2 regions of the Arthrobacter sp. 10T416 genome follow, and region 1 is predicted to be linked to the other one. Evidence: predicted binding sites of a transcription regulator. Region 1 holds the regulator's gene; the other holds the start of a gene.
What was found. Region 1 encodes Rex, which represses fermentation and respiration genes when NADH is low (regulators of the CRP and FNR family bind a similar motif). Its sites were predicted from a motif close to CTTGTGAANNNNTTCACAAG; they were not measured.

Region 1 (14,142 bases):
CGCCATGGTTGGACAGGACGATGCCGTCGGCACCGTGGTCCACCACCTTGCGCGCGTCCTCGACCGTCTGGATTCCCTTGACCACCAGATTGCCCTTCCAGGTTTCGCGCAGCCAGTCGAGGTCCTCGAAGGTCAGGGTGGGATCGAACATGGAGTTGATCAGGTCCGCCACCGTGCCGGTGTAGCGCGAGAGCGAGGCAAAGGTCAGGGGTTCGTGGGTGAGGAAGTTGAACCACCACGCCGGCCGGTAGGACGCGTCCAGCACGGTCTTTAGCGTCAGCGCCGGCGGGATGGTCATGCCGTTGCGGACGTCACGGAGCCGGGCGCCCGCGACGGCGGTATCCACGGTCACCATCAGGGTGTCGTTCCCGGCCCGGGCGGCGCGCTCGATCAGTTCCAGGGAGCGGTCCCGGTCCGTCCACAAGTACAGCTGGAACCAGTTGCGGCCGTCGGGGGCGGCCGCAGCGACGTCCTCGATGGAGGCCGTGCCCATGGTGGAGAGTGTGTACGGGATGCCCGCGTCCGCGGCGGCGCGCGAGCCGGCGTATTCGCCCTCCGACTGCATCATCCGGGTGAAGCCGGTGGGTGCGATGCCGAAAGGCAGGCGGGCGGTCCTGCCGAGGATTTCGGTGCTGAGATCCACGCGGGAGACATCTCGCAGGATGCCCGGGCGGAATTCGATATCAAGGAACGCCTCGCGTGCCCGGCGGAGGGTGATCTCCGCTTCGGCCGCGCCGTCCGTGTAATCGAAGGGTGCCTTGGGCGTGCGCCGCTTGGCCATGTCCCGGAGGTCCCAGATGGTGCTGGCCCGCCGCAGCCGCGCTTCGCGGCCGAAATCGGGCTTCTTGAACTGCATCAGCGGCGCGAGGTCCGCGTACTTGGGGATGCGCCGTTTCAGGGCGGCCGGGACGCCGCGCTGGGGGGCGGCGGTGGCGGCGGCTGTTTCCGACGGCGTCGTCGGCGCCTCCGGGTTGCCGGTGATGGTGGGTTGCGTCATAGCGTCCTCCGGGCGTCCAAATGCAGTGGCTGCGGTTCTGTGGTCCAACCACACTTTAGGGGATGTGGTCGGACCACAACAAGTACTATGGGTCCATGCGTACGCACCAGCTGGTCCTGCAGTGGATTGAGGAACAACTCTCCAGTGGACAGCTCCTCGTGGGCGGCCGGCTCCCCGCGGAACGGACACTGGCCGAGCAGCTGGGCGTCTCCCGCACCTCGGTGCGCGAGGCCATCCGGATCCTGGAGGCCATGGGTGTGGTCCGGGCCGGCGTGGGCTCCGGCCCCGACGCCGGGACCGTGGTGATCTCGGATCCGACGGCGGCCTTGGGCGCTGCCCTGCGGCTCCACGTGGCCACGTCGCATCTTCCCGTGGCGGACATTGTGCAGACGCGTGTGCTGCTCGAGTCCTGGGCGGCGGCACGGGCGCGGCCGGATGCGCCGGCCCTGGCCGAGGCCGCTGCCCTGCTGGAGCGGATGGAGGACTGCGCGGACACTGCCGAGTTCCTGGCCCTGGATGTCCGGTTCCACCTGGCACTGGCGGACGCCGCCGGCAACGCCGTGGTCAGCGCCATGATGGGTTCCCTGCGTGAATCCATCCAGGACTACGCCAGCCGGCTGACAGCCAACCTGCCGGACTGGCAGGCCACCGCCGCGCGGCTGCGGCATGAGCACCGGGGCATCCTTTCAGCCATCGGCAGGAACGACGGCGCCGGGGCGGCCAGGCTGGTGGCGGACCATATCGAGGGCTACTACGCGGAGGCGGGGCTGGGCGGCCGGTCCTGACCGCACCCATCCGCGCCGCCGCCGCGCGGCGGCAATGTTACGCCGCCGCTTTGCCCTGCCGCCCGGGCGGGGTTATGGTCAATGGCATGACTAACCGTTGGTATGCGTATTTTTCGTTGGCTCTGGAGGGGCCCGCGTCTAACTGACACGCATCCACGTACCTTCAGAGCCAACAGGGCAGAGATCATTCTCTGCCCTTCGCCATTTCTCCGGCGGGTTCTGATCAGGGCCCGCTCCGCACCCCGGACAGGACCCCACCATGAGTATCGAAGCAGCCACTGACAGCCAGCAGTCCACATCCAACCTGCGCGTCAGCCGCTTCACCCCGCTGCCCACCCCGCAGGAAATGATCGCGGAACTCCCGCTGGACACCCGCGGATCGGACGTCGTCGGCCGCGGCCGGGACGAGGTGCGGGCGATCATGGACGGCGTCGACGACCGGTTGCTGGTGATCGTGGGCCCCTGCTCCATCCACGACCCCAAGGCCGGGCTGGAATACGCCCGGAGGTTGGTCAGCCAGGCCGAAAAGCACCGCGAGGACCTCCTCATCGTCATGCGCACCTACTTCGAGAAGCCGCGCACCACGGTGGGCTGGAAGGGCCTGATCAACGACCCGCGGCTCGATGGCAGCCATGACATCGCCGCCGGCCTGCGCGCCGCCCGCCAGTTCCTCCGCCAGGTCACGGCACTCGGGCTACCTACCGCCACGGAATTCCTCGAACCGATCAGCCCGCAGTACATGGCGGACCTCGTCGTGTGGGGGGCCATCGGCGCCCGCACCACGGAGAGCCAGATCCACCGCCAGCTCGCCTCCGGCCTCTCGATGCCGATCGGGTTCAAGAACGGGACCGACGGCGGCCTCCAGGTGGCCCTTGACGCCTGCAGCGCCGCGGGTGCCGCCCAGGCGTTCCTGGGAATTGACGACGACGGCCGCGCCGCCCTGGTCAGCACCGCCGGTAACCCGGACACCCACGTCATCCTCCGAGGCGGCAGCGGCGGGCCCAACTTCGCCGCGTCCGACGTCGAGGCCGCCTCGGCCAGGCTCGCCGCCCAGCAGCTGAACCCGCGCCTGATCGTGGACGCCAGCCACGCCAACAGCGGCAAGGACCACCACCGGCAGGCAGAGGTGGCGCTCGAAATTGGTGCCCAGCTCGAACACGGCGGAGCCTCGGCGGCTGCCATCGCCGGCGTGATGCTGGAGAGCTTCCTGGTCGGGGGCGCGCAGGCCCTGGATGTCGCCGACCACGCGGCCGGAACCGACAGCCTCCGGTACGGCCAGAGCGTCACCGACGCCTGCATGGACTGGGATGTGACGGCGTCGTTGCTCGGGGAGCTGGCGGCCTCGGCGCGGGCCCGGCGGAACCGGGGCTAAGGGCCAGGCGTGGAAGGGTGGCCGCTGCGCAAATCCTGCGGAAATCCTTCGCAGATTCTTGCGGAAACCTTTCACATTGGCACCACTAACCCCTAGAGTATCTAGCACATGGTTGTTTGATGGCTCAGCATCGGCACACCGCCATGTCGTTCAGACGGGGCAGCCGTTCGCTTGAGCAAAAGGAATAAGGGAAATGTCTTCGGAGGCCAACTTCTCCAACGCGCGCTTTCTCACCGTGGCCGAGGTCGCGGATGTGATGCGGGTATCGAAAATGACCGTGTATCGCCTGGTGCACTCCGGCGAAATGCCGGCGGTGCGCTTCGGCCGCTCATACCGGGTTCCGGAAAACGCCGTCGAACAGTACCTCAAGGGTGCTGTCGTCGACGGACGCACTGAGACGGCCTGAGTCTTCTGCCGCCGCGCCGTGCCGCAGCAGACCCCCTCGCGGGGCCTGCGGTCGTGGTGTGCCCCCGATAGGCGGTACCCTGTTAAGGAACGTTTTACGTCATTGTAAGAACCTGTCAGTTGTTCAGTCTGCTGCTTAGCCCGCGGACCCTTCCCAACAGGCAGGTAATGCATCTAGCCGGTAAGGAACTTTCGTGGGTTCAGTTATTAAGAAGCGTCGCAAGCGTATGGCCAAGAAGAAGCACCGCAAGCTGCTTCGCAAGACGCGCCACCAGCGTCGCAACAAGAAGTAGAGATACTTCCCCAGCGTCAATGCCCGTTGCCTTCCGGCGGCGGGCATTTTCCGTTTTCCCGGCAGGTGCGGCTGGCCGGACGCGGCGGTGGCTGTAGGCAGTGGCTGCTAGACGGTCGGGCCGCGGAACCTGGAGAACCCGCGCCAAAGGCCGTAGACGGCTCCGCCGACGGTCGCGGCTTTGAGCCCCAGCGTCGCGGCCCGGCGGCCGGACCGGAAGTCGTAGACCGGCCAGTTGTGTTCACGGGCGTGGCGGCGCAGCCGGGCATCCGGGTTGATGGCCACGGGATGCCCCACCATGCTCAGCAGCGGGATGTCATTGTGCGAATCGCTGTAGGCCCAGCAGCGGGCGAGCTCCAGGCCTTCGGCCTCGGCAATGGCGCGGACCGCCACGGCTTTCGCCGGGCCGTGCAGGATTTCACCCACGAGGCGTCCGGTGTAGGAGCCATCGTGGATCTCGCCCACGGTGCCGAGGGCGCCCGTGAGGCCGAGCCGGGTGGAGATGACGGTGGCTACCTCCACGGGGGTGGCGGTGACCAGCCAGACGCGGCGGCCCACCCGCAGGTGCTGTTCGGCCAGCGCCTTGGTCCCGGGCCAGATCCGGGACTCGATCATCTCGTCGTAGACTTCCTCGCCGAGGGCCTCGATGTCCTTGACGGTAAAACCGGAGGCCAGGCTCAGCGCGGTGTCACGGACGGCGTGGACATCGTCCAGCTTCTCGCCGCGGAATACGAACATCAGCTGCTTCCAGGCGAACCCGGCGGCCTGCGGGATGGTGAACGCTCCGCGCTGGTGCATCTTCCGGGCCACATGGAACAGGCTGGCGCCCCGCATGAGGGTGTTATCGACGTCGAAGAAGGCGGCTTCGCCGTGCTGCGCAGACGCAACCGGCGGCGTGGCCACAGCGACGATCTTCTCCTCGGGCATGCCACGAGTCTAGTCAATGCACGGGGATCCCTCGCGCAGGACTGCCCGGCGTCGCGCCGGCGGGGGTGGAAACCGTGCCGGCGTCGACGACCGGATCGGGTCCGGGCTACCGTGGAGCCATGACCAAACCCGCCCCCGACGTCGTCCTCATCACCAAGGCCGACTGCCATCTCTGCACCGACGCGCGTGCCGCCGTCGGCCGGGTCACCGCCGCGCTGGGACTTGGCTGGTCCGAGCAATCCATCGACGGCGACGCCGAACTCCGCGACCGCTATGCGGAGGAGATCCCGGTGCTGCTGGTGGACGGCGTCCAGCGCGACTTCTGGCGGATTGACGAAGTCCGGCTGGCGCGCACCCTGCGGCGCGCCCTGGGCCTGCCCGAGTCACCGCCCGCCTAAGCGGGCCCCCGGGCGCGGCTTTGTGGCCCGAACTGCGGGGGCCCTAGAGTGGAGGCACAACGCGACTCAATGGAGCAGATAGTGACTTCGCTGGATTCCTCACCCGATGCCCTGCCCGGCGGAACCGGGACTGCCGCCAAGCAGATCCCGCCCGCGGCCGTGGCCCGGCTGACGATCTATCTGCGCGCCCTCACCACCCTGCTGGCCGACGGCGTGGACCGCGTGTCCTCGGAATCCCTCGCCGAAGCGTCGGGCGTCAGTTCCTCCACTCTCCGCAAGGACCTCTCCTACGTGGGCTCCTACGGGACCAGAGGCGTGGGCTATGAGGTGCAGTACCTGAACAGGCATATCGCGGCAGCCCTGGGGCTGACGCACGACTGGAAAGTCGCGATCGTCGGGGCCGGCAACCTCGGCAAGGCCCTCGCCCGCTACGGCGGATTCGAGTCCCGCGGCTTTGACATCGTGGCGATCTTCGACGCCGACCAGATGGTGGTGGGCAGCGAGGTGGGCTGGTTGCGGGTCAGCGACGCCGCGGACCTTGAGGCCGTGCTGCAGCGCACCGGCGCCAACATGGTGGTCCTGGCGCTGCCTGCGGCCGTGGCGCAGGGTGTATGTGACCGTGTGGTGGCAGCCGGGGTGCGCAGCATCCTGAGTTTTGCCCCGGTCATGCTGCAGGTGCCGGCCGGGGTCAACCTCCGGAAGGTGGACATGGCCACCGAACTCCAGATCCTCGCCTACCACGCACAAAGGGCGCAGGACCCGGAGGACGCTGACTAGGATCAGCCTGCCCGTCCGGATCCCGCGCCCTTGGCTGCGGGTACTGGCTTAGCGCCCGTAGGGGTTCTGCGCGTAGGGGTTGGTGAACGGCTGCTGCTTCTGGAAGTACGGCGAGACCGTCGGCAAGTACAGGATCACAATGCCGGCCACACCCATCAGGATCACAATGATCTGCAGGATGCCGGAGACGACGCCGAAGGAGAAGGCTCCGCCGAAGAGGCCGAGCAGCGAGATGGCGGCGAATACGGTGCCCAGGATGCGGGCCCAGTTCTTGCCCTTGCGGACCGGGAAGGCTACCAGTGCGTACAGGCCCAGGGAGATGAGTCCGCCGATGATGCCGCTGGCCGGGATGATTCCACGCACGGCGTTGATTTCGGAGGGGGAGAGGCTCTTGCCCTGCTGGACGGCAGCTTCCTGCATGGCGGTTTCAAAGTACGCCGCACCGGTGAAGGCAATGACCAGGCTGCTGACGAACGCGAGGACGCCGGCACCGATGATGAGCCAGAAGGCAAGATCCAGTTGCGCGGGCCGGGTCGCGGTGCCGCCGCCCGGGAGCTCCGAGGGATACTGCGCGTAGGGCGACTGGCCGTAAGGGCTCTGGCCGAACTGGCCGGGAGCCTGGCCATAGGCCGACGGCTGCTGCCCGTACTGCGGCGCGTTCTGGCCGTACTGCTGCTGGCCGTACTGCGGAGACTGCTGCCCATACTGCTGCTGGCCGTACTGCGGCGCGTTCTGCCCGTACTGGGGCTGCTGCTGGCCGTACTGCGGGGCCTGCGGTGCTTTCTGCCCGTACTGCGGCGGCTGCTGTCCGTACTGGGGAGGCTGCTGGCCGTACTGCGGGGCCTGCTTGCCCGACTCGGGTCCGTCCGGGCTGGAAGGCTCGACTGGCGGGTTACTCATGGCGGTCCTTTGCATGTGGTTGACGGAATGGGCTACCGGGACCAGCGTTACAACCCTGCCCCCAGCGTGGTTTAAGTACACCGTACCGCGCACACGCGGCCGTTTGGGTCATTCCCAAGAGGTATTCTCGGCGGCACGAGGGGCGCACTGAACGGCGGCACGAGCGGCGGCACGCGGGAGCGGGAGGACGGGGTGGCCGGGTCCCGTTTCCCGGCCGCGACTATGCCGCGGGACCTGGCCGGAAACGTCCCTTGAAGCCCTCAAACCAGGACTGTGACCGGGGCAGCCACATCAGGGCCGTCGCCACGAGGCTGATGACAAAGCCGGGCCAGCTTCCGCCTCCGGCCATCCCAGAACTCAGCGCGGCGAGCACCAGGCTGACACCGGCCGCGAGGGTCAGGCCGAACCGGGCCCATTCCCAGCCTTCCGCCATTTTCATCGCCAGCGTGACCTGCACCGCGGCGAGGGCCACAGAGACCAGCACCAGCAAGAGCAGCAGGATGCCGGATAGCGGTGAGACCACAAACAGGACGAGGGTGCCAAACAGCCCGATCACCCCTGCGAGCAGTCCCAATACGCCGCCGACCACCCACACCCAATACGAGATCTTCAGCTCCGTAGGCATCGCCGGGACGTTGAGTATCGACGAGTAGCCGCCAACGGGGAGTGCCTCGCGGAAGGTCCGTGGCCGGTCCTCGGGCCAACGGAAGCGGAACCCGGGTGCCCGTCCGGGGCCGGGGGTGCCGCCCGCTGCGGGGCCGTCGGCCGGGCCGGGCAGGGCGGCGCCCGGCTCCGGCGGTGTTGTGCCGTCGGGCTGGGGTGGCTCGGGGACGTCGCCGGAATTGCTCATGGATTTCACTTTAGACCGCCAGGCTGGGGGTTCCCAGAGGACTCCGGGACTGGCGCGCGGCGTCCCGCAAGCACCCGATGCGCCCGGCACCGACGCAGCGGAACCACCAGGCTCATGGCGCGGAGTGCCGGGCTTAAACGACGACACCCCGCGCCGCCTTGGAGGCGGTGCGGGGTGTCCAGGAGGCCGCCGGCGGTCAGCCGGTGAGCTCGTCCGCCCTGGAGGGCGTGGGAACTAGGCTGCGGGGGCGATGAAGGCGAGCTCAAGGTTGATGGCAACCTTGTCGCTGACCAGCACGCCACCGGCTTCGAGGACTGCGTTCCAGGTCAGGCCGAAGTCCTTGCGGCTGATCGTGGTTTCCGCGGTCAGACCGGCGCGGGTGTTGCCGAACGGGTCAACGGCCACGCCGTTGAGCTCGGTTTCCAGCGCCACCGGGCGGGTGACACCCTTGATGGTCAGGTCGCCCTGCAGCTCGTAGGCGTCGCCCTTGGCCACGATGGCGTTGGAGACGAAGGAGATCTCGGGGAACTTCTCGACGTCGAAGAAGTCCTCGCCGCGGACGTGGCCGTCGCGGTTGGCGTCGCCGGAGTCGAAGCTCGCGGTCTTGATGGTGGCGTTCACCTTGGAGTCGGCGACGTTCTCGGCGAGGTCCAGGGTTGCGTCGGCGTCCTTGAACTGGCCGCGGACCTTGCTGATGCCGGCGTGGCGGACGGTGAAGCCGATTTCGCTGTGCGAGTTGTCGAGGGTCCAGGTGCCGGTGGTGAGGTTAGCGGGAAGTGCCATGGTGGTTCTCCTTGAGTCGGGTGGGGTGGTGCCTGAGTTCGTCTGATCGTGGGTTGACGCTTCATTTGTTGAAGACTCAACTAACTGCTTCACCCAGTATAAACATGCATTTGCATCTTTTATTCCACTTCCGGGGAACATTTCGAAAAAACTTTCAGTTCTACTTCTCGTAGAAGATTTCGTCATTGCCCCTGCCCTTTGAGAAACTGGTACACATGCCCCAAGCCACTGTTCATTTGCTCCGCCACGGCGAGGTCCACAACCCCGACGGCGTCCTGTACGGCAGGCTGCCGGAGTTCCACCTCTCCGAGCTGGGCCGGGAGATGGCCCGGACGCTCGCCGAGCACTTCACGGAACAGGCCGCGCAGGGCGCCAAAATCGTGCATCTGGTCGCGTCTCCGCTGACCCGCGCCCAGGAAACGGCCCAGCCGATCTCGGAGGCGCTTGGCCTCGACATCGTCACCGAAGAGCGGATCATCGAGGCTGAAAACTACTTCCAGGGCCTCCAGGTCTCCAAGGGCGAGATCCTCAAGCCCAAGCACTGGCCGATGCTGCGCAACCCGCTCCGGCCCTCCTGGGGCGAGCCCTACAAGGAGCAGGCGGCCCGGGTGGCTGCCGCGGTGCAGGACGCGCGCCTTCGGGCCATTGAACTGGGCGGCGACGGCGCCGAGGCCATCCTGGTGAGCCACCAGCTGCCCATCTGGGCCACCCGCCTCAGCGCCGAGGGAAAACCGCTGTGGCACGATCCGCGGAAACGCGAATGCACCCTGACCTCGGTCACGTCCCTGGTGTTCGACGACGCCGGTGAGATCCTGCGCGTCGACTACAGCGAACCTGCTGCCGCCCTGCTGCCCGGTGCCTCCAGCACCCCGGGGGCATAAGCATGGTGGCTAACGATCCCCGCTTGTCCCGCCGGAACGTCCTCACCGCGGGCGGTGCCGCCCTCGCCGTCGTGCTGGGCCTCTCCGGCTGCGCCCAGGAGGATGACCTGGCCAAGCAGGCCAAAGCCGGCGACAACAAAAACTATGTGGCCGGCGACGGCTCCGTGACCGAATTCGCCGCCGCCGAACGCAAACGCCCGGTGGACATCAAGGGGACACTGTTCGACGGCACCGAGGTCTCGGCGTCGGCGTTCCAGGGCAAGGTCACGGTGCTGAACTTCTGGTTCGCAGCGTGCGCGCCGTGCCGGGTGGAGGCACCCTCGCTGGAGGCCCTGCACCAGGAGTTCAAGAGCCAGGGCGTGCAGTTCTTCGGGGTCAACCTGCGCGATGAGAAGCCGACGGCGGAAGCCTTCGACAAGACCTTCAACCTGACCTACCCGAGTTTCAACGACAAGGACGGCGCCGTGCTGCTGTCCGTGTCCGGGCTCGTTCCGCCGGGTGCCGTTCCCACCACGCTGGTCCTGGACAAAAAGGGCCGCGTCGCCTCCCGGGTGCTCGGCGAAATCGAAAAGGGCACCCTGAAGTCCCTCATCGCCGCCGCCGTGGCCGAGTAGCCGGGCATCAACGCCATGAACAGCCCCTTCGCCGAAGCCATCCTGAGCGGTTCGCTGCTGCTCGCCATCCCCGTGGCGCTGCTGGCCGGGTTTGTCTCCTTCCTTTCGCCCTGCGTGCTGCCCCTGGTCCCCGGCTACCTTGGCTACGTAACGGGGCTGACCGGCGTCGACCTGCAGAAGCAGCGTCGGGGCCGGATGCTGGCCGGCATCGGACTCTTCGTCCTCGGCTTCTCGGTGATCTTCGTCCTCCTCGGCGGGGCCTTCGGCCAGCTGGGCACACTGATCACCGGCTCGCAGAACGCCTGGGTGACGCAGGTGCTGGGGCTCGTGGTGATCGTGATGGGCGTGGTGTTCCTGGGCGGCTTCTCCTGGCTGCAGCGCGACGCCAAGATCCACGCGAAGCCGCCGGCCGGCCTGTGGGGCGCCCCGCTCCTGGGCATCACTTTCGGCCTGGGCTGGGCGCCGTGCATCGGCCCGACGTATTCGGCCGTCCAGCTGCTGAGCCTCTCCGGCGGGTCCTCCGCTGCCAAGGGCGCACTCCTGGCCTTCGTCTATAGCCTCGGGCTGGGCATCCCGTTCCTGCTGATCGCCCTGGCCGTCCGCCGCGGCATCGGTGTGCTGTCCTTCTTCCGGAAGCACCGGCTCGCCATCCAGCGCAGCGGCGGCGGCATCCTGATTGTGCTGGGCCTGCTGATGGCCAGCGGAGTGTGGGGCGCCTGGGTGTCCGGGCTGCAGTACTGGTTCCAAACCGATGTGACATTGCCGATCTGATGAGCGAGCGAGTGAACGTAGAGAATAAAACCCCGTCCCCCGGCACGCCCGGAACCGGTTCCAGCACCGTGGCGGAGGCCAAGTCGGACGCCGTGCTGCCCACGCTCGGGCCGCTGGGCATGCTCCGCTGGGCGTGGACGCAGCTGACCAGCATGCGCACCGCCCTATTCCTCCTGCTCCTGCTCGCCGTCGCGGCCGTGCCCGGTTCACTGTTCCCGCAGCGTCCCGCGAACCCCGCCATCGTGACGCAGTACATCAAGGACCACCCGGATTACGGCAAGCTCCTCGATTCGCTGCAGCTCTACGACGTCTATTCGTCGGCATGGTTCTCCGCCATCTACATCCTGCTGTTCATCTCCTTGATCGGCTGCGTGGTGCCCCGCGCGATCGTGCACTACAAGGCCATGCGCTCCCAGCCGCCGCGCACCCCGGCCCGGCTGTCCCGGCTGCCCGAATACGGAACCCTGGTGGTCCCCGCGGGTGCCGGGATCCCGGCGTCGGCCGCTATTGACGACGCCGCTGCCCTGCTGAAGAAGCGCGGCTACCGGGTGGAGGTCCGGGACCGCGACGGCGCCCGGCCCTCCCTGGGCGCGGAACGCGGCTTCCTCAAGGAAGTGGGCAACCTTGTCTTCCACACGGCCCTGATCGGGGTCCTGGTCTCCGTCGCCGCCGGCGGCCTGTTCGGGTACAGCGGCCAGCGGATCCTGGTCGAGGGCGACACGTTCGTGAACACCCTGGTGGGCTACGACCAGTTCACCCCGGGCACCAACTTCCAGAGCAGCCAGCTGGAGCCGTACTCCATCCAGCTGGACAAGTTCCACATCACGTTCGACCGGGAATCGAAGGGCAAGTTCGGCCAGCCCATCGACTTCAAGGCTGATGTCACCACCAAGGAAAACCCCGGTGCGCCTGCCAAAAAAGAGGTGCTGAAGGTCAACGATCCCCTCAGCCTCGGCGGCACCAGCATCTACCTGACCGGCAACGGCTACGCCCCCGTGGTCACCGTGCGGGACGGCAAGGGCAACATCGCCATGCAGGGCCCGGTGGTGGCCAAGCTGCAGGGCGAGAACTACTACTCCTCGGTGGTCATCAAGGTCCCGGACGCGAAACCGGAACAGCTGGCGTTCGCCGGCTTCTTCCTGCCCACCGCGTTCATCACCAAGGACGGAGTGTCCTTCAGCGGCGACCCCGAACTCTTCAACCCGCAGCTGACCCTCAACTCCTACTACGGCGACCTCGGCCTGGACAGCGGGTCCCCGCAGAACGTCTTCGAGCTCGACGTGAAGAAGCTGACGCCGCTGAACGCCCGAAACCTGCCCACGAAGGGCATTGTGCTGACCCCGGGCACCACCCACACGCTGCCCAACGGCAAGGGCACCATCAGTTTCGACGGCGTCAAGCGCTACGTCGGCGTGGACATCCACCACAACCCGGGCCAGGTGTATGCGCTCATCTTCGCGCTGCTCGCCGTCGCTGGCCTGGTCACCTCGCTGTACGTCAACCGCCGCCGCGTCTGGGTCCGCACCGGAACCCATGAGGATGGCCGGACCATGGTGGAATACGGGCTCCTCGCCCGCGGCGAGGACCACCGCCTGGCGGGCGAGGCCGCCGCCATCCGTGCACTGCTCTCCGCAGCATGGCCGGTGGACGAACCCGCCGCCGATTCCCAGCCTGCTCCCAGCGCGACAGCGGATAATGACCGGGCGGATGCAGGCGCCCAATCCGGCGTACAGACCGCCCCGGAACAACCCGCAACAGACTCCACCCAGTCCACAGCAGGCTCTCCCGAGTCAAAGAAGGATCAGTAATGTTCCCCATTAACGAAACCATGGGCCAGTACAGCGAGCTCTTTATGCTGCTCGCCGCAGGCACCTACACCGTGGCCTTCATCGCCTTCGCGTGGGACCTGGCCAAGAGCAGCAAGACGCTGCGCGCCGTGGACCTCAAGGCCGCGGAGCTCTCCGGTGCCGAGGCCGCCCGCGTCCCGGTGGGCGCAGGCGTTTCTGCCGGTGCCGGCGCAGGCGTCGGCGGTTCCTCCGCGGGTGTGGACCGGGCCGATTCCGACGTCAGCGGCCCGATCGGGCGCGCCGAGCGTCCGACGTCGTCCGTCTCCGGTGGGCAGGGGGCGGGCCTGACCGCCGACGGCGGCATGCGCTACGGCGGTGAACGCCGGGCTCCGGCGCGGGTCGCCGTCGCCCTCGCCGTGCTGGGTGCCGCCATCCACGCCGCCGGCGTCATCACCCGTGCCCTTGGCGCGGGCCGGGTGCCGTGGGGCAACATGTACGAGTTCCTGACCACGGGCGCCTTCGTCGCTGTGGCCGTCTTCCTGCTGGTGCTGATCCGCCGCGACCTGCGGTTCCTCGGCACCTTCGTGATCGGGCTGGCCATCATCATGCTGGTCGCCGCGTCCGTCGCGTTCTGGACCCCCGTGGGGCACCTCGTGCCGGCGCTGCAGAGCTACTGGCTGATCATCCACGTCTCCATCGCCGTGCTGTCCTCTGCGCTCTTCACGCTGACGTTCGCCATGTCGGCGCTGCAGCTGGTCCAGTCGCACCGGCAGAAGACCATTGCGGCCGGCGGGGCGGACAAGCTGGGCTTCATGCGCCTGGTCCCGAACGCGCTGAGCCTGGAGAACCTGTCCTACCGGATCAACGCGATCGCCTTCGTCGGCTGGACCTTCACGCTGATGTTCGGCGCCATCTGGGCCGAGAAGGCCTGGGGCCGGTTCTGGGGCTGGGACACCAAGGAAGTGTGGACGTTCGTGATCTGGGTGGTCTACGCCGGCTACCTGCACGCACGTGCCACCCGCGGCTGGACCGGGACCCGCGCGGCGTGGCTCTCGATCGTGGGCTACCTCTGCGTGGTCTTCAACTTCACCATCGTGAACCAGTTCTTCAACGGCCTGCACTCCTACTCGGGGCTGTAGGTTTCTGGGGGCGCGCCGGCCTAGTTGGTTCCGCCCGCGCGACGACGCTCGACGGTCCGCCACGCGCTACGCTCGACGATTCGCCACAAATGGCCGCTAAACCCCTCGGTTTAGCGGCCATTTGTGTCAGATGGACGACGTTGGCCCTCTAGACGGCGCAGGCCAACCCCTGTGGGTCAGCGCCGGGTGCTGTTGGTCTTGGGGGTCCAGCCGCGTTCGGCCAGCGCCGCCCGCACCCTGGTGACCGCCGTCGGCTCCATGCCGGGCGCGAACGGGGTCAGATCCCACTGCGTCAACACAACCACCCGCCACCCGGCGTCCCGCGCGTTTTCATCCCGAAAGATGTCGCTTCGCCGTTGGGTTGGATTGGCGTGGTGTCCGCCGTCGTACTGGATCGCGATCTTTTCCCGCTCATAAGACAGATCAGGATCCTGGATCCAGCCGCCGGTTGCGTCGAACATTGG
Region 2 (14,142 bases), on a different contig from region 1:
GCGGCGTCGAGGTCTTCTTTCAGCCTTGCGAAGAAGCTCACAAAGACCTTTCTACGAAATCTGGAAGCGGCTGGACTTAGCCGCGGATGTCGTCGTACAGGACGGTGGAGATGTAGCGCTCCCCGAAGTCGCAGACAACGGCAACAATCAGTTTACCGGCGTTCTCGGGACGCTTGGCGACCTCCAGGGCAGCCCAGACGATCGCGCCGGAGGAGATGCCGCCCAGGATGCCTTCCCGGACGCCGAGGTCGCGGGCCACGCGGACGGAGTCCTCCAGGGCCGCGTCGATGACCTCGTCGTAGACGTTGGTGTCCAGGATGTCCGGGACGAAGTTGGCGCCCAGGCCCTGGATCTTGTGCGGACCGGGAGCCCCGCCGTTGAGGATGGCTGAATCCTTGGGCTCGACGGCGATGACCTGCACGTCCGAGTTGCGCTCCTTGAGCACCTGGCCGACGCCGGTGACCGTGCCGCCGGTGCCGACGCCGGCAACGAAGATGTCCACCTTGCCGTCGGTGTCGGCCCAGATTTCCTCAGCGGTGGTCCGGCGGTGCACCTCGGGGTTGGCCTCGTTGGCGAACTGCTGGGCCCAGATGGAGTTCTCCGTGTTGGCGACGATGCCCTGGGCTTTCTCCACGGCTCCGCGCATGCCCTCGGAGCCCGGGGTCAGCACAATTTCGGCACCGTAGGCGCGCAGCATCACGCGGCGTTCCGTGGACATGGTCTCCGGCATGGTGAGGATGACCTTGTAGCCGCGGGCGGCGCCCACCATGGCCAGTGCGATGCCGGTGTTGCCCGAGGTTCCCTCGACAATGGTGCCGCCGGGCTTGAGCGCACCGGACTTCTCCGCGGCATCGATGATGGCAACGCCGATCCGGTCCTTGACGCTGTTGGCCGGGTTGTAGAACTCGAGCTTGACCGCCACAGTGGCGTCCAGGCCTTCGCTCAGCCGGTTGAGGCGGACCAGCGGAGTGCCGCCGACCAGCTGGGTAACATCGTCATAGATCCGTGCCATGGGTATGTGTGCCTGTCTGTGAGGGGGAAATCTAAGGTCAGCCTAACGAGGGCGCTCAGGCCCCAGCTAAGCATTAAGCCATGCAGAGTAATATTTCCTGGCCTTCGCCAGCTTCGGGTTGATGATCACCTGGCAGTACCCCTGGTCGGGGTATTTCGCGTAGTAGTCCTGGTGGAAATCCTCGGCCACATGGAAGACCGGAAGCCGGCTCACTTCGGTGACAATCGGGTTCGACCACAGCTCCTGGTTCCGGTCGATCGCTTCCTCAAACAGGATCTTCTCTTCGGTGGTCTCATAGAACATGGAGGACCGGTACTGGGTGCCGACGTCGTAACCCTGGCGGTTTAACGTGGTCGGATCGTGCAGGGCGAAGAACATGTCGAGGATGACCTCGGCCGGGATGATGTCCTCGTCAAAGGTCACGGCCACCACCTCGGCGTGGCCGGTGGTGCCTGAGCAGACTGAGTAGTAATCGGGGTTGCGGTCATGGCCTCCGGTGTAGCCGGAAACTACCGAGCTCACACCCTTGGTCTTTTGGTAGACGGCGTCGAGGCACCAGAAGCAGCCTCCGCCGAGGACGAAAGTTCTCATGTCCTGTTCAATGGACGAACCCGCCGGATCATTCCCGAACCCGGCATTTCCCGCGTCCTCATGACTCCGCGCTGGGACGTCCCGGCCGCCGGATAGGGTAAAAATGAGGTTATGGAACCTGAGAACACCGACGTTTCAGCGCAGCCTTCCGACGCCGAGAGTTCCGGTGCGGCCGCCACGCTGGGCATGATCCTGCTGGCCGTCGAGGAACTCTGGCCCGAATCTCTCGCCGAGTCATGGGACGAGGTGGGCCTGGTTGCCGGGCACCCGTCGGCAGAGGTATCCAAGATCCTTTTCGCCGTGGACCCCAGCCTCGAAGTCATCGAGGAAGCCGTCGACTGGGGCGCGGACCTGCTGATCACCCACCACCCCCTGTTGCTTAAAGGCGTCACGTCCGTGGCGGCCAACACCCCCAAGGGCAAGGCGGTGCACCGCCTGATCGAGACTGGTACAGCGCTGCTGACCGTCCACACGAACGGTGATTCCGCCGTCGGGGGAGTCTCCGATGTGCTCGCCGACGCCCTCGGCCTGCAGGACGTAATGCCACTGACCCCTGCGGCGGACGGTCTTCCCGAGGAAGGGATCGGCCGGGTCGGGGACCTTGCCGACGTCCAGACGCTGGGGGACTTTGCCGCCCGGGTCTTCGGCATCCTGCCGTCCGTGGCCGGCGGGGTGCGGGTGTCCGGTGACCGGGACGGCCTGGTCCGCCGGGTTGCCCTGTGCGGGGGAGCCGGGGACTCGCTGTTCAACGAGGTCCGTGCGAGCAACGCCGATGTTTACCTGACCGCGGACCTGCGCCACCATCCGGCGTCCGAGGCCCGCGAAGCGGCCGTCAATGACCGGCCGTACCTGATCGATGTCTCGCACTTCGCCAGCGAGTGGCTGTGGCTGCCGGCGGCCGCGGATGCGCTCGGGAACGTCCTGGCTGACCAAGGGCACGACATCGAAATCCGGGTCAGCACCACCAACAGCGACCCGTGGGACTTCATCCTGACTCCCGACTAGGCGATAGAGTCTAGGAAGCGCCACTACGGTGCCCGGCTCCGGCCGGTAAGTGAACACGCGGAGGAAATAGTGGCCAAGGCAGCACCGGCGGAACAGATGAAGTTGCTCGAACTGCAGGGACTCGACGCCAAGCTCAAGTCTCTGTCGAACCGCCGCCGCAGCCTTGAAAGCGACTCCCGGATCACCGACCTTGAGGCGGCCCTCAGCATCGCCATGGGCGAGCTCGGTGCCGCAAAGGTAGCCGTCCACGACGCCGAACTGGAACTCAAGCGGGCCGAGGCCGACGTCGAACAGGTCGCCTCCCGCATCGAACGCGACGAGGCCCGGCTCAACAGCGGCACCGGGCTGTCGAAGGACCTGGTGGCCCTGCAGCGGGACATCGCCTCCCTGAACAAACGCCGTTCGGACCTTGAGGACGTCGAACTCGAAGTCCTGGAGCGGCTGGATGCACTGCGCCTCCGCCAGGCCGCACAGCAACAGATCGTCGACGACATCCAGGGCTCGTTCGGCAGCATCCGCGCCGAACTGGACGAGCAACTGGCCGAGGTCGCGGCCGAAACCACCGTGGTGCGCGGCCAGCGTGCCGAGTTCGCGGACGGACTGGATGCGGCAATGCTCGCGGTCTACGACAAAACCCTCGCCAAGCGCGGAGTCGGCGCCGCCCGGCTCTTCCACGGCACCTCGGAGGGATCCGGCATGCAGCTGAGCCCCGGCGACCTCGCGGAGATCAAGGCCGCTGCCGAGGACGACATTGTTTTCTGCCCCGACTCCGGCTGCATCCTGGTCCGCTCCGCCGAGTGGGCCTAGCCGGCGCAGGTCAGGACTAGCCGGGCAGAATGAGGTTCAGGGTGTGCGGCTTGCGGGCCGTGCCCCCCACCAGCTCCGCGGACCACTTCTCGGCGGCTGCCTGCTGCAGTTGCGCCGGAGTCTGCGGCGCCTTGCCGCGCCGGGCCAGCAAGTGCCGGGCCAGTTCGCCACGGGTGTGCTTGGCGAAGTGGCTAACCACTTTGCGGACCCCGTCCACCTCCGTGAAGACGTTCACGGCCACGGTCTGCTCCGGCGGGGGTGCCCACGCCGCGGTGTAGGTGCTGGAGCGGCAGTCAACAATGAGCTCGTCCGCCGTTTCGGCGGCCAGCGCCGCCGTGAGCTGCGGCTTCCAGAACGAAGCGAGGCGTCCGACGTCGGGGAGGGCAGTGCCCATCGACAGCCGGTAGGCCGGGACCCGGTCCGCGAACCGGATGGCGCCCCAGAGCGCGGAAATCACCACCACCGACTCATCGGCTTTCTGGCGCTGCCGCGGAGTCAGAGAGCGGTAGCCCAGAGCGTCGTACAAAACTCCGGAGTACACCCGGTGCGCCGGGGCCGCCGGCTCGGCGTGCAGCCGGGTGTTGCGTTCGACGTCGGCCGTCAGCGAGGCGCCGACCCCCAGCAGCGCGAGGGCGTCGTGGTGGGCGCTGACCGTACCGAGCGCTTCGAGGACGCGCGCCCGGTGGGCATTCAGGGCGGGGAAGCTGAGCGAGTCCGGGTCGACGGGGGCGCCTCCGGTTGCGGGGGTCTTACCTTCGGACGGGGGCAGCAGAATCAGCACCGTACGATCCTACCGGCGGGCGGGTGCCGGTCAGGCGACCGTGGGCGCGGTCAGGCTACCTTGGGCGGCGCGGCCGGGATAGGGGTTGGTGCGTGCGCCGGGGCGACGGCGGGGGCCTGGAGCTGTGCGGCAGCCCCGGCCGCCCGGGTCTCCCGGGCCAGGAACGCGGAGAGTTCGCCGATGGTGCTCATCAGCGGGGCAGGGAAGACCACCGTGGAGTTCTTGTCGACGGCGATTTCCACGAGGGACTGTAGATTCCGCAGCTGCAGCGCCAGCGGGTGGGCCATCATCATGTCCGAGGCTTCCCCGAGGGCTGCCGCCGCGATTGCCTCGCCCTCGGCGGCGATGATTTTGGCCCGCTTCTCCCGCTCCGCCTCGGCCTGCCGGGCCATGGCGCGCTTCATACTCTCCGGCAGCTGGATGTCCTTGAGCTCCACGAGCGTCACTTCGACGCCCCACTCCAGCGTCAGGGCGTCCAGGATCTCGCGGATATCGCTGTTGATGTGCTCGGTCTCCGAGAGTGTCTGGTCGAGGCTGTGCCGGCCAACAACCTTCCGCAGCGTGGTCTGCGCGATCTGGTTGATGGCGGCGGCCACGTTCTCGATCGCCACGACCGACTTCACGGCATCGATCACGCGGTAATAGGCGACGGCGGAGATGTCCACGCTGACGTTGTCCTGCGTGATGATGCCCTGGGACTGGATCGGCATGGTCACAATCCGGAGGCTGACCAGCTGGAGGCGGTCGATCACCGGAATGATCAGCCGCAGGCCCGGCATACGGACCCCGATGACCCGGCCCAGCCGGAAAAGCACGCCTTGCTCGTACTGGCGGACAATCCGGATCGACATCCGGGCCGCGGCGACCAGCAGCACCGCGATAAGAAGCCATACGACGATTGCGGTCAGACCCATCCGGATCGCTTCCTTTATCTGACGGGATTGCTGCTTCAATTCTCCCACCGGCGGGGCGAAAAGGCGCCGGTCAGGCCGGCCGCCGGGGGACCCGTAGAATGTACTGCGGATGGGTTGACCAGGCGGCCGCGCGCCTTGCAAGTGGCTCGAGGAACGTCCGGGCTCCGCAGGGCAGGGTGGTGGGTAACGCCCACTCGGGGTAACCCGCAGGCCAGTGCCACAGAGAACAGACCGCCTGTACCGCGCCGTGTCCGCACGGCGGGGGAGCAGGTAAGGGTGAAACGGTGGTGTAAGAGACCACCAGCTTCCCGGGTGACCGGGAAGGCTAGGTAAACCCCACCCGGAGCAAGGCCAGACAGGACACGTTTGAGGGCTGCCCGCCCGAGTGTCCGGGTAGGCTGCTGGAGGGCGTCGGCAACGGCGTCCGTAGATGGATGGCCGCTACTCCCGCGCCGGTAACAGCGCGGGAACACAGAACCCGGCGTATCGGTCAACCCATCCCACCCAACGAAAAAGGGCTGGCACCATCTGGTGCCAGCCCTTCTCGTTTAAGGCGTTAGGAGTGGATTAGGCCTTCGCCTTCCGCTTCACCCAGCCCCACGCCGCCGTGGCGACGAACAGGACCAGGCCGATGATGGCCAGCCAGATCAGGCCCTTAACGACGAAGCCCAGGATCGAGAGGATAAGCCAGATGACAAGTAGTGCAACGATGAGTCCCATCTGGACATCCTATGTCATGCGCCGCGCGGTGGCGTGTGAGTGATTTCACGCTTCCCCCGGCCCGCACTTCCGCATACGAGGACGTATGTGGTGGATTTTAGGAAGGTAGTTCTGTGAGCCAGACGTCAGATTCTTGTCTTGATACGTGGATGGGCCGGGAGGCGCTCGCCGAGGCCATGATTCCGGTCATCGGCCGGCTGTACCGCGAGAACAACGTGGTGACCTCCATCCACGGTCGGAGCCTGATCAACAAGTCCACCATGAACATCCTGAAGGCGCACCGCTTCGCCCGCCGGATGAGCAAGGAGGAGCTGCGCCTCGAAGAGACGGCCCCGCTCCTTGACGCCCTCACCCAGCTGGACCTCGGCGCCGCAGCGATCGACATCGCCCGCCTGACCGAGAAGTACCGTGCCGAGGGCGACGGCGTCAGCCTCGACGAATTCCTCCGGGCCGAGCTCGCAGACGTCGTCGGTAAGCGCGGCGGCGATGACCGCACCAGCACCGACGTCGTCCTCTACGGCTTCGGCCGTATCGGCCGGCTCCTGGCCCGCCTCCTGATCGAAAAGGCCGGTGGCGGTCACGGGCTGCGCCTGCGCGCGATCGTGGTGCGCCGCGGCTCGGACAACGACCTCACCAAGCGCGCCAGCCTGCTGCGCCGCGACTCGGTCCACGGTTCCTTCGAAGGCACCATCAAGGTGGACCTCGAGAACGACACCATCACGGCCAACGGCGTCCAGATCCAGGTCATCTACTCGGACAACCCGGCCACCGTGGACTACACCGCCTACGGCATCCACGACGCACTGGTGGTTGACAACACCGGCCGCTGGCGCGACGCGGAGGGCCTGTCGCAGCACCTCCAGAGCAAGGGTGCGGCCCGCGTCCTCCTCACGGCGCCCGGCAAGGGCGAACTGAAGAACATCGTGCACGGCATCAACCACGCCACGATTACCGACTCGGACACGATCGTCTCCGCGGCGTCCTGCACCACCAACGCCATCACCCCGGTGCTGAAGGCCATCAACGACCGCTACGGCGTGGTGCACGGGCACGTGGAAACGGTTCACTCGTTCACCAACGACCAGAACCTGATCGACAACTTCCACAAGGGTGACCGCCGCGGCCGCTCCGCCGCGCTGAACATGGTCATCACCGAAACCGGTGCGGCCAAGGCCGTGGCCAAGGCCCTGCCCGAACTCCTCGGCAAGCTCACCGGCAGCTCCATCCGCGTCCCCACCCCGGATGTGTCGCTGGCCATCCTGAACCTGAGCCTCGAAAACGGCACCACCAAGGATGAGGTCAACGACTACCTCCGGGAGATGTCGCTGCACTCCGAGCTGCGCAAGCAGATCGACTACATCGATTCCCCCGAGGTGGTCTCCACCGACTTCGTCGGCTCCCGCCGCGCAGGCATCGTCGACGGCCTGGCCACCATCTCCAACGAAAAGAACCTCGTGCTGTACGTCTGGTACGACAACGAGTTCGGCTACAGCTGCCAGGTTGTCCGCGTGATGGAGGAAATGGCCGGCGTGAACCCGCCGTCGTTCCCGGCCAAGGATGCCGTGGCCACGCTTGAGGCCGCCGGCCTTCCGGTCGAGGTCGGATAACTCCTTTTGGTGACTTTCCCGGCCGGTCGCTGGAATCGGCCGGGAAAGGGAACCACAATGGAGCCATGGAACAGAACTCGGCTGTGGAGCACGAAACCACCCTGGAACACGCCCTCGACATTGCGCGGGGCAACGCCAAGGAAGCCAAGCGCCTCCTTGACGACGCCCGCGCCAAGCGCGAGGCGGGAGAGGTCGACGACGCGCGGGTGCACCAACTCGAAGCTCTGCTGAACGTCGCCGAGGAAGACCTCCGCCGGGTCACCAAGGAGCAGTAAGGGCAGTCGGCCCACCGGCCGCGACCGGCGGGGGCCCGCCCCGCGACTTGTCCCGCACACTGTGGACAACCGGGCCGACGTCGGCGCTCCTGCCTAGGCTGGGCGGGTGCAGCAACCCTACCTACAGGCGGTCCGTCGGTGACCGCCACGTGGCTCGGCTACCGGCTGGCCCGGCGCCGGTCCCGGCAGGCCTGGGCGCTGCTCGCCGCTGCCGTGCTGGCCATCCTTGGAACGCTTGCCTGGTTCTTCACCGCCGGGCAGTTCGACCTCGCCGAGCCGCGGTCCGCCGGACCCACCGAGGCGCCCGTGCTTGCACCGGGCTGGATGAAGGCCGTGGCATCCGTTGCGGCAGTGCCCGCCGGCCGCGCCGCGGACGTACTGGAGTCCCTCCCGGTCAGGGACCGGGCCGCCGCCGACAACTACGACAGGACCGCTTTCGGCCAGGCCTGGCTCGACGTCGACCGCAACGGCTGCGATACCCGCAATGACATCCTGCGCCGCGACCTGGCCGGTGCCCGTTTCACCGATGGATCACGCTGCCGGATCGGGACGGGATCCTTCCTGGAGCCCTACACGGGACGCACGGTGGTATTCCAGCGCGGAGCCGCCTCCAGCAAAGCCGTGCAAATCGACCACGTCGTGGCACTCGGGGACGCATGGCAGAAGGGCGCCCAGCTGCTGAGCCCCGAGCAGCGGCAGCATCTTGCGAACGATCCACTGAACCTGATCGCGGTGGACGGCCAGGCCAATCAGGACAAAAGCGCTTCCGATGCCGCCACCTGGCTGCCGCCAAACAGAGCGTTCCGCTGCCACTACGTAGCCCGGCAAATCTCGGTCAAAGCTGCCTACGCCCTGTGGGTGTCACCGGCCGAAAAGGAGGCGATGAAGCGGGTTCTCGATGGCTGTCCGGCCCAGCAAAGCATTGTCCCGCGCTGACCGGAGTCACCCCTGTTCCGCAGCTCATTGACAGCCGTGCTCCGCGGGTCTACGACTGGGAATGTCAGGTGCGGCCCACGATTCGAGGAGCAGGAAATGGCTTACGGAGTTGTGCACTTTTTCCCCGGGGGGACCAAAGAACAGTACGAGGCCTCCATCGCCGCGGTTCACCCGGGCGAAGGCCAGTTGCCCGAAGGGCAGATCTTCCACGCCGGCGGCGAGTCGGCGGGCGGCTGGACAATCATGGCGGTCCACGATTCAAAAGAAAGCTGGGAGAAATTCCGTGACGGCACCCTGATGCCGGCAATGCAGGCAGGCATCCAGGGCGGATTCGCGGCGCCGCCGGAGGAGACCGTGGTTGACCTGTATAAAGTGCTGCCTTAGCCGGCCGCCTCAGCCAAGCACGGAGAATGCGCACCAGGCGGCAACCAGCAGGACCATCACCAGCATCGGGACGTTCCATCCCGAGATCACGGTGGCGTTTGCGGAAGCCGCTCCGGTGTGACCGGCCCCCGGGTCAACGATACCGGACGCCTGCCGTGCGTCGTGCCAGGCACGTACGATCGCGTCCCGGCTTTCCGGGGCCGGGGACTGGCTCATTCGTTCGTTGGATGGGAGCATCCCTGGGGGACGCTCCTTCCAGTCCCGGGCCTGGTTGAATCCGGCGCCGAAGGCGCTGGGCGGCGTTGGGGCACCCCAGCTGACGTATTTCCTGCCGGCCGCTTTCACGGTCACTGTGTAACGGACCTCGACGTCGTCCACGGCGGCGAAGGGGATGCGGTGCCGGCGGAGGCCGTTGAGCAGTTCAAACGCGCCGGCGTCGATGATCAGGCGGGGCTGCCACTGCGTCAGGTAGACCAGCAATGAGGCTGCCGCCAGCCACGGAGCTGCTGCCGCGGCCGGGCCACTCTTCCCGTCGGCCAGGAGCCAGCCGACGGCGAGCACGCTTCCGGCCCACACGGCCAGCGCGACGTACCGTCCGGACGGCTCTTTGAAGCTGCGCCGCACCGGACCTGACAATGTTCTGGTTTCCCCCATGCGCCCATCATGCCAGCGGTGCGGGGATTTCGGACCTAAGCGCCGACGGCTTGGGCGGCGAGTTCACTTTCCAGCCGCTCGACGTCGTCCCGGCGGCAGAGCTCCGTGGCCCGGGTCATGACGGTCGCGCTTCCGGCGGCAACGGCGGAGCGGAACGCCTCGGCCGGTCCGCGGCCCTGGGCCAGACGAGCCGTCGGACACCAGGGCCATGGCCGCATCCAGTTCGCCCTGTTGGCCCTCCAGCTCCGTCCCGAAGTGCAGCCCGAGCTCCCGCCGGCTGGGTTTGACCAGGAATACGCCTTCGGCCAGTGCCGCGGCCAGGGCCGGTCCGGACGCATCCACCACACAGCGCGCTCCCTGCTCGCGGGCCAGCCTCGATATCTCAGCGTAGAAGGTGTGCGGCACCCCGGGTGGAAGGCTCCCGCTGGCCACGACGTAGCCGCCCGGCTGGATCGAGTCGGCCACCAGTGCCAGGCACAGCCGCCATTCGGGTTCGCTCAACTCCGGCCCCTGCAGGACGAAGCGGAACTGTTTCCCGCTGGAGGTCTCATCGACCGTGAAGTCCTGGCGGGTGCTGCCCAGGACGGGGACCACCAGGGACGGCAGCCGTTCCGCCTCGATCAGCCGCCGGTATGCCTCGCCGGTGGGCCCGCCCGCGGTGTAGACCGCCAGCGGCCGGCCGCCGAGGCGTTGGATCACGCGGGCCACGTTGACCCCGCCGCCCCCGGGGTCGAGGCGGCTGGGCCCGCACCGGAGCTTGTGGCCGCTGGAGACTACGTCGGTGGTGGTGCTGACATCGAGGGCCGGGTTGATCGTGACAGTGAGGATAGGTTGCGCCGGCGTTGAGGCTTCCATGGGCCCAGCATAGGAGCAGTCCGACGGCGTGTCCCCGGGCCGGTATCCCCTTGTGGGCACCCGGTCGCTCCGCAAGACTGGGCGCGACGGGCCCGGGGCGCGAGGGGGCCCGAGAGGGACGGTGACCCGTCACGACCGAGGCGGGATGCATGGCACACACCAAAGGCGGCAACGGCAAGACTGGCAACGGCAAGACCGACGCCGGTAAGGCCGGCCCGGATACCGCGCCCGCGCACCCGGGACGGGCGCCGCGGCGTCCGGCCCGCCTGCCGCTGGAAGTCTACGAAGCCGAACTCGCCCGGCTGCAGGCCGAGCTGGTCGCGCTGCAGGAATGGGTCCGCAGCACCGGGGCGCGGGTGCTGGTGATATTCGAGGGCCGGGATGCCGCCGGTAAGGGCAGCGCCATCAAACGGGTCACCGAGTACCTGAACCCCCGCGTCGCGAGGATCGTTGCGCTCCCGGCACCCACCGAAAGGGAGCGCGGCGAATGGTATTTCCAGCGCTACGTGGAGCACCTCCCGGCCGCGGGGGAAATAGTGCTGATGGACCGGTCCTGGTACAACCGCGCCGGCGTCGAGCGCGTTATGGGGTTTTGCACACCGGCGGAGCACAAACGGTTTATGGCCCAGTGCCCTGTGTTCGAGCGCCTGCTGATCCAGGACGGCATCCTGATGTTCAAGTACTGGTTCTCCATCAGCCACGCCGAACAGGAACGGCGCTTTAAATCCCGGCTGGAAGACCCGCTGCGGCAGTGGAAGCTCTCACCCATGGACAGGGAGGCCATCCTGCGCTGGGAGGACTATTCGCGGGCCAAGGACGACATGTTCGTTCAGACTGATACCGCCGAATCACCCTGGTTCGTGGTGGAAGCCGAGGACAAGCGCCGGGCCAGGATCAACATGATCGCGCACCTGCTGGCAAGCATCGACTACGTCGAGGTCCGGTCGGAGCCGGTCACCCTGCCGGCGAGGCCCCGTGCCGTGAACTACACCCGGCCGCCGCGGGACCTCTTCCGCTACGTTCCGGACCATGCCGCAAGCCTACAGAAGCCGGCCGGCCGGGAAGCCACGCCGCCGGGATAAACCCCACCGGCAGGAACCCCGGCCCGCCGTCAGTGGCCGAAGGGGTCGGGATCCACGCCCGGCATCCAGGTCAAGCCCGGGACACCCCAGCCGCTCTTCTTGGCCTGCTTCATGGCCTTGCGGGAGTAGCGGTCGATCAGCCGGTTGACGTACAGCTTCCCGTCGAGGTGGTCGAATTCGTGCTGGATCACGCGCGCGAACCAGCCGGTGGCTTCAAATTCCAGCGGGTTGCCGTCGCCGTCGAAGCCCTGCACCCGCGCCCACTCGGCACGCTTGAGCGGGTAGTGGCCGCCGGGGAAGGACAGGCACCCTTCCTCTTCCTCATCCGGGTCCGGCAGTGCGCCTGAGACCTTGGAGAGCGTCAGCACCGGATTGACGACGACGCCGGCCGGCGGGGCGCCGTCGTCGTTGGCGTATTTGTAAACAAAGAGCCGCTTCCCCACACCGATCTGGGGTGCGGCGAGGCCCACACCGTTGGCGGCGTCGTTGGTTTCGAACATGTCCGCGATCAGGGTGCGGAGTTCGTCGTCGAAGACCTCAACCTCGGCGGCGCGCCGGTGCAGGACGGGCTCGCCCCAGATCGTGATGGGAAGGACTGTCATATCGGGTGGTTCCTTTGGTGCGGTTGGCGGCGCGGGTCAGTCGGCGATGGTGCGGCCGACGACGTCGCGCATGATCTCGTTGGTGCCGCCGAAGATGGTCAGCAGGCGGGCGGCGAGGTATGCCTGCGCCACGGGGTATTCCAGGATGTAACCGTAGCCGCCGTGCAACTGCAGGCACCGGTCGGTGACGGACTTGGCCCGTTCGGAGGCCCAGAGCTTGGCACGGGCGGCCGATGCGGCGTCCAGCTCGCCGGCGTTGAACGCCTGGACCGCCCGGTCCACGTACCCCTCGGTCACCTCGACCTCGGTGAGGAGGTCCGCCAGCTCGAAGCGGCTGTTCTGGAAATCGATGATGCGCTCGCCGAAGGCGTTGCGGTCCTTGGTGTAGGTCACCGTTGCCTCGTAAACAGCGCGGGCGACGGCGGAACTGGCGACGGCGATGGCCAGCCGGCCCTGAGGGAGCTGTTCGGCCGCGTACTGCAGGCCCTTGCCCTCCTCACCGACGAGATCCGCTTGCGGCACCCGGACGTTGTCGAAGAACAGTTCGGCGGTGTCGGAGGCTTTCAGCCCCATCTTGTCCAGCTGGCGGCCCGCGGTGTAGCCCTCACCCTTGCGCACCATAAAGAGCGAGAAGGCGTCGCGGCCACCCCGGCCGGATCCGCCGTCGGTGCGGGCCAGGACCAGGGACGCGTCCCCGGAGACGCCGTTGCCGATGAAGGTCTTCTGGCCGGTGATCAGCCAGTCGTCGCCGTCGCGCACGGCCTTGGTCCGGATACCCCGCAGGTCCGACCCGGCCCCGGGCTCGGTCCAGGCCACCGAAGTGATGGTCTCACCGGAAACCATGCCCGGTAGCCAGCGCGACTTCAGGTCATCCGAGCCGTAGGCCAGCAGGTGGGGGAGGACCATGTCATCGTGCAAGTGGAAGGCCAGCCCGACCGCGAGGTGGTTGCTCTTGGCGAATTCCTCGTCCAAGACCGCGCGGAAGCGGTAGTCGGACATGCCCAGCCCGCCGAACTCCTCGGGAACGGCGAGGCCCAGCAGGCCCTGTTCGCCGGCTGCGGTCCACAGCGAGCGGGGCATGATGTGGTCCTGATCCCACTGGCTGTAATGCGGGGCCACTGCCCGGGCGTTGAACTCCGCCGCCATCTCACGGAACATCTCGTGGTCTTCTTCAAAGAGCTGGCGCTGCATCGCGGTTCCTTCCGTGCACGGTCAACACTGGACAGATAACAAGTGGCAGGCAGCCCGGCAAACAGCAAAGGCCGCACCGGATAACCGGTGCGGCCTTTGGCAAGGTCGGACAATTCTGCCGTCCTTGGTGAGGGTGAGCGACGGGGGTTGAACCCGCGACCTCCTGGACCACAACCAGGCGCTCTGCCAACTGAGCTACGCCCACCATGTGCCGGTCAAACCTTCCGGCGGACCGGCGTCTGAAAAGGCAACGACAAATAGCTTACCTGCTGTTCGGGGGTGGTTTTGCCACTTTCGGCGAATTTGCCGAAATTTTCCCCAAACGTGGTGGAGATTACTCCGCCGATGCGTTTGCCGGGGTGTCCGCGGGGGTCTCGGCGGGGGCCATGACGGACTTGGCGATCCGCTGCGCCGTCGCGCTGTCCGGCCCGGGAGCCGGGACGAAGACCGCCTCCCGGTAGTAGCGGAGCTCGTCGATCGAGTCCTTGATGTCGCCAAGGGCGCGGTGGCCGCCCATTTTGGCGGGGGACTGGAAGTACGCCCGGGCGTACCAGCGCCGGGAGAGTTCCTTGATGGTGCTGACATCGATCACGCGGTAGTGCAGGTGCTCCACCAGTTCCGGCATGTCGCGGACCAGGAACACCCGGTCTGTGCCCACGGAGTTGCCGCCCAGCGGGGCCTTTTTGGGATCCGGGACCCACTTTTTGATGTACTCCAGCACCAGCT

Region 2: a site for Rex is predicted at 5,863-5,882, ahead of AC1DBE_RS02970 (glyceraldehyde-3-phosphate dehydrogenase). Genes of this name have one in related genera too.

Annotation. Positions count from the first base shown of each region.
Region 1 is NZ_JBFTHI010000006.1:78,317-92,458, reverse strand. It holds gene AC1DBE_RS08825 (alpha-hydroxy acid oxidase) at 1-997, opposite strand, end outside; gene AC1DBE_RS08820 (FadR/GntR family transcriptional regulator) at 1,093-1,782, shown strand; gene AC1DBE_RS08815 (3-deoxy-7-phosphoheptulonate synthase) at 2,042-3,154, shown strand; gene AC1DBE_RS08810 (helix-turn-helix domain-containing protein) at 3,348-3,560, shown strand; gene AC1DBE_RS08805 (30S ribosomal protein bS22) at 3,754-3,852, shown strand; gene AC1DBE_RS08800 (HAD family hydrolase) at 3,960-4,778, opposite strand; gene AC1DBE_RS08795 (glutaredoxin family protein) at 4,898-5,176, shown strand; gene AC1DBE_RS08790 (redox-sensing transcriptional repressor Rex) at 5,258-5,953, shown strand; gene AC1DBE_RS08785 (hypothetical protein) at 6,002-6,853, opposite strand; gene AC1DBE_RS08780 (hypothetical protein) at 7,074-7,703, opposite strand; gene AC1DBE_RS08775 (YceI family protein) at 7,938-8,486, opposite strand; gene AC1DBE_RS08770 (histidine phosphatase family protein) at 8,702-9,367, shown strand; gene AC1DBE_RS08765 (TlpA family protein disulfide reductase) at 9,370-9,981, shown strand; gene AC1DBE_RS08760 (cytochrome c biogenesis CcdA family protein) at 9,997-10,752, shown strand; gene resB (cytochrome c biogenesis protein ResB) at 10,752-12,560, shown strand; gene ccsB (c-type cytochrome biogenesis protein CcsB) at 12,560-13,678, shown strand; gene AC1DBE_RS08745 (hypothetical protein) at 13,855-14,142, opposite strand, start outside.
Region 2 is NZ_JBFTHI010000001.1:641,101-655,242, reverse strand. It holds gene epsC (serine O-acetyltransferase EpsC) at 1-41, opposite strand, end outside; gene cysK (cysteine synthase A) at 77-1,012, opposite strand; gene msrA (peptide-methionine (S)-S-oxide reductase MsrA) at 1,079-1,603, opposite strand; gene AC1DBE_RS03000 (Nif3-like dinuclear metal center hexameric protein) at 1,715-2,608, shown strand; gene AC1DBE_RS02995 (zinc ribbon domain-containing protein) at 2,678-3,415, shown strand; gene AC1DBE_RS02990 (YaaA family protein) at 3,432-4,196, opposite strand; gene AC1DBE_RS02985 (SPFH domain-containing protein) at 4,247-5,110, opposite strand; RNA gene rnpB (RNase P RNA component class A) at 5,221-5,612, shown strand; gene AC1DBE_RS02975 (LPXTG cell wall anchor domain-containing protein) at 5,678-5,830, opposite strand; gene AC1DBE_RS02970 (glyceraldehyde-3-phosphate dehydrogenase) at 5,944-7,437, shown strand; gene AC1DBE_RS02965 (hypothetical protein) at 7,503-7,712, shown strand; gene AC1DBE_RS02960 (HNH endonuclease family protein) at 7,851-8,648, shown strand; gene AC1DBE_RS02955 (hypothetical protein) at 8,745-9,032, shown strand; gene AC1DBE_RS02950 (hypothetical protein) at 9,042-9,686, opposite strand; gene AC1DBE_RS02945 (1-phosphofructokinase family hexose kinase) at 9,750-10,541, opposite strand; gene ppk2 (polyphosphate kinase 2) at 10,691-11,623, shown strand; gene def (peptide deformylase) at 11,653-12,225, opposite strand; gene AC1DBE_RS02930 (acyl-CoA dehydrogenase family protein) at 12,262-13,416, opposite strand; tRNA gene AC1DBE_RS02925 (tRNA-His) at 13,549-13,621, opposite strand; gene orn (oligoribonuclease) at 13,751-14,142, opposite strand, start outside.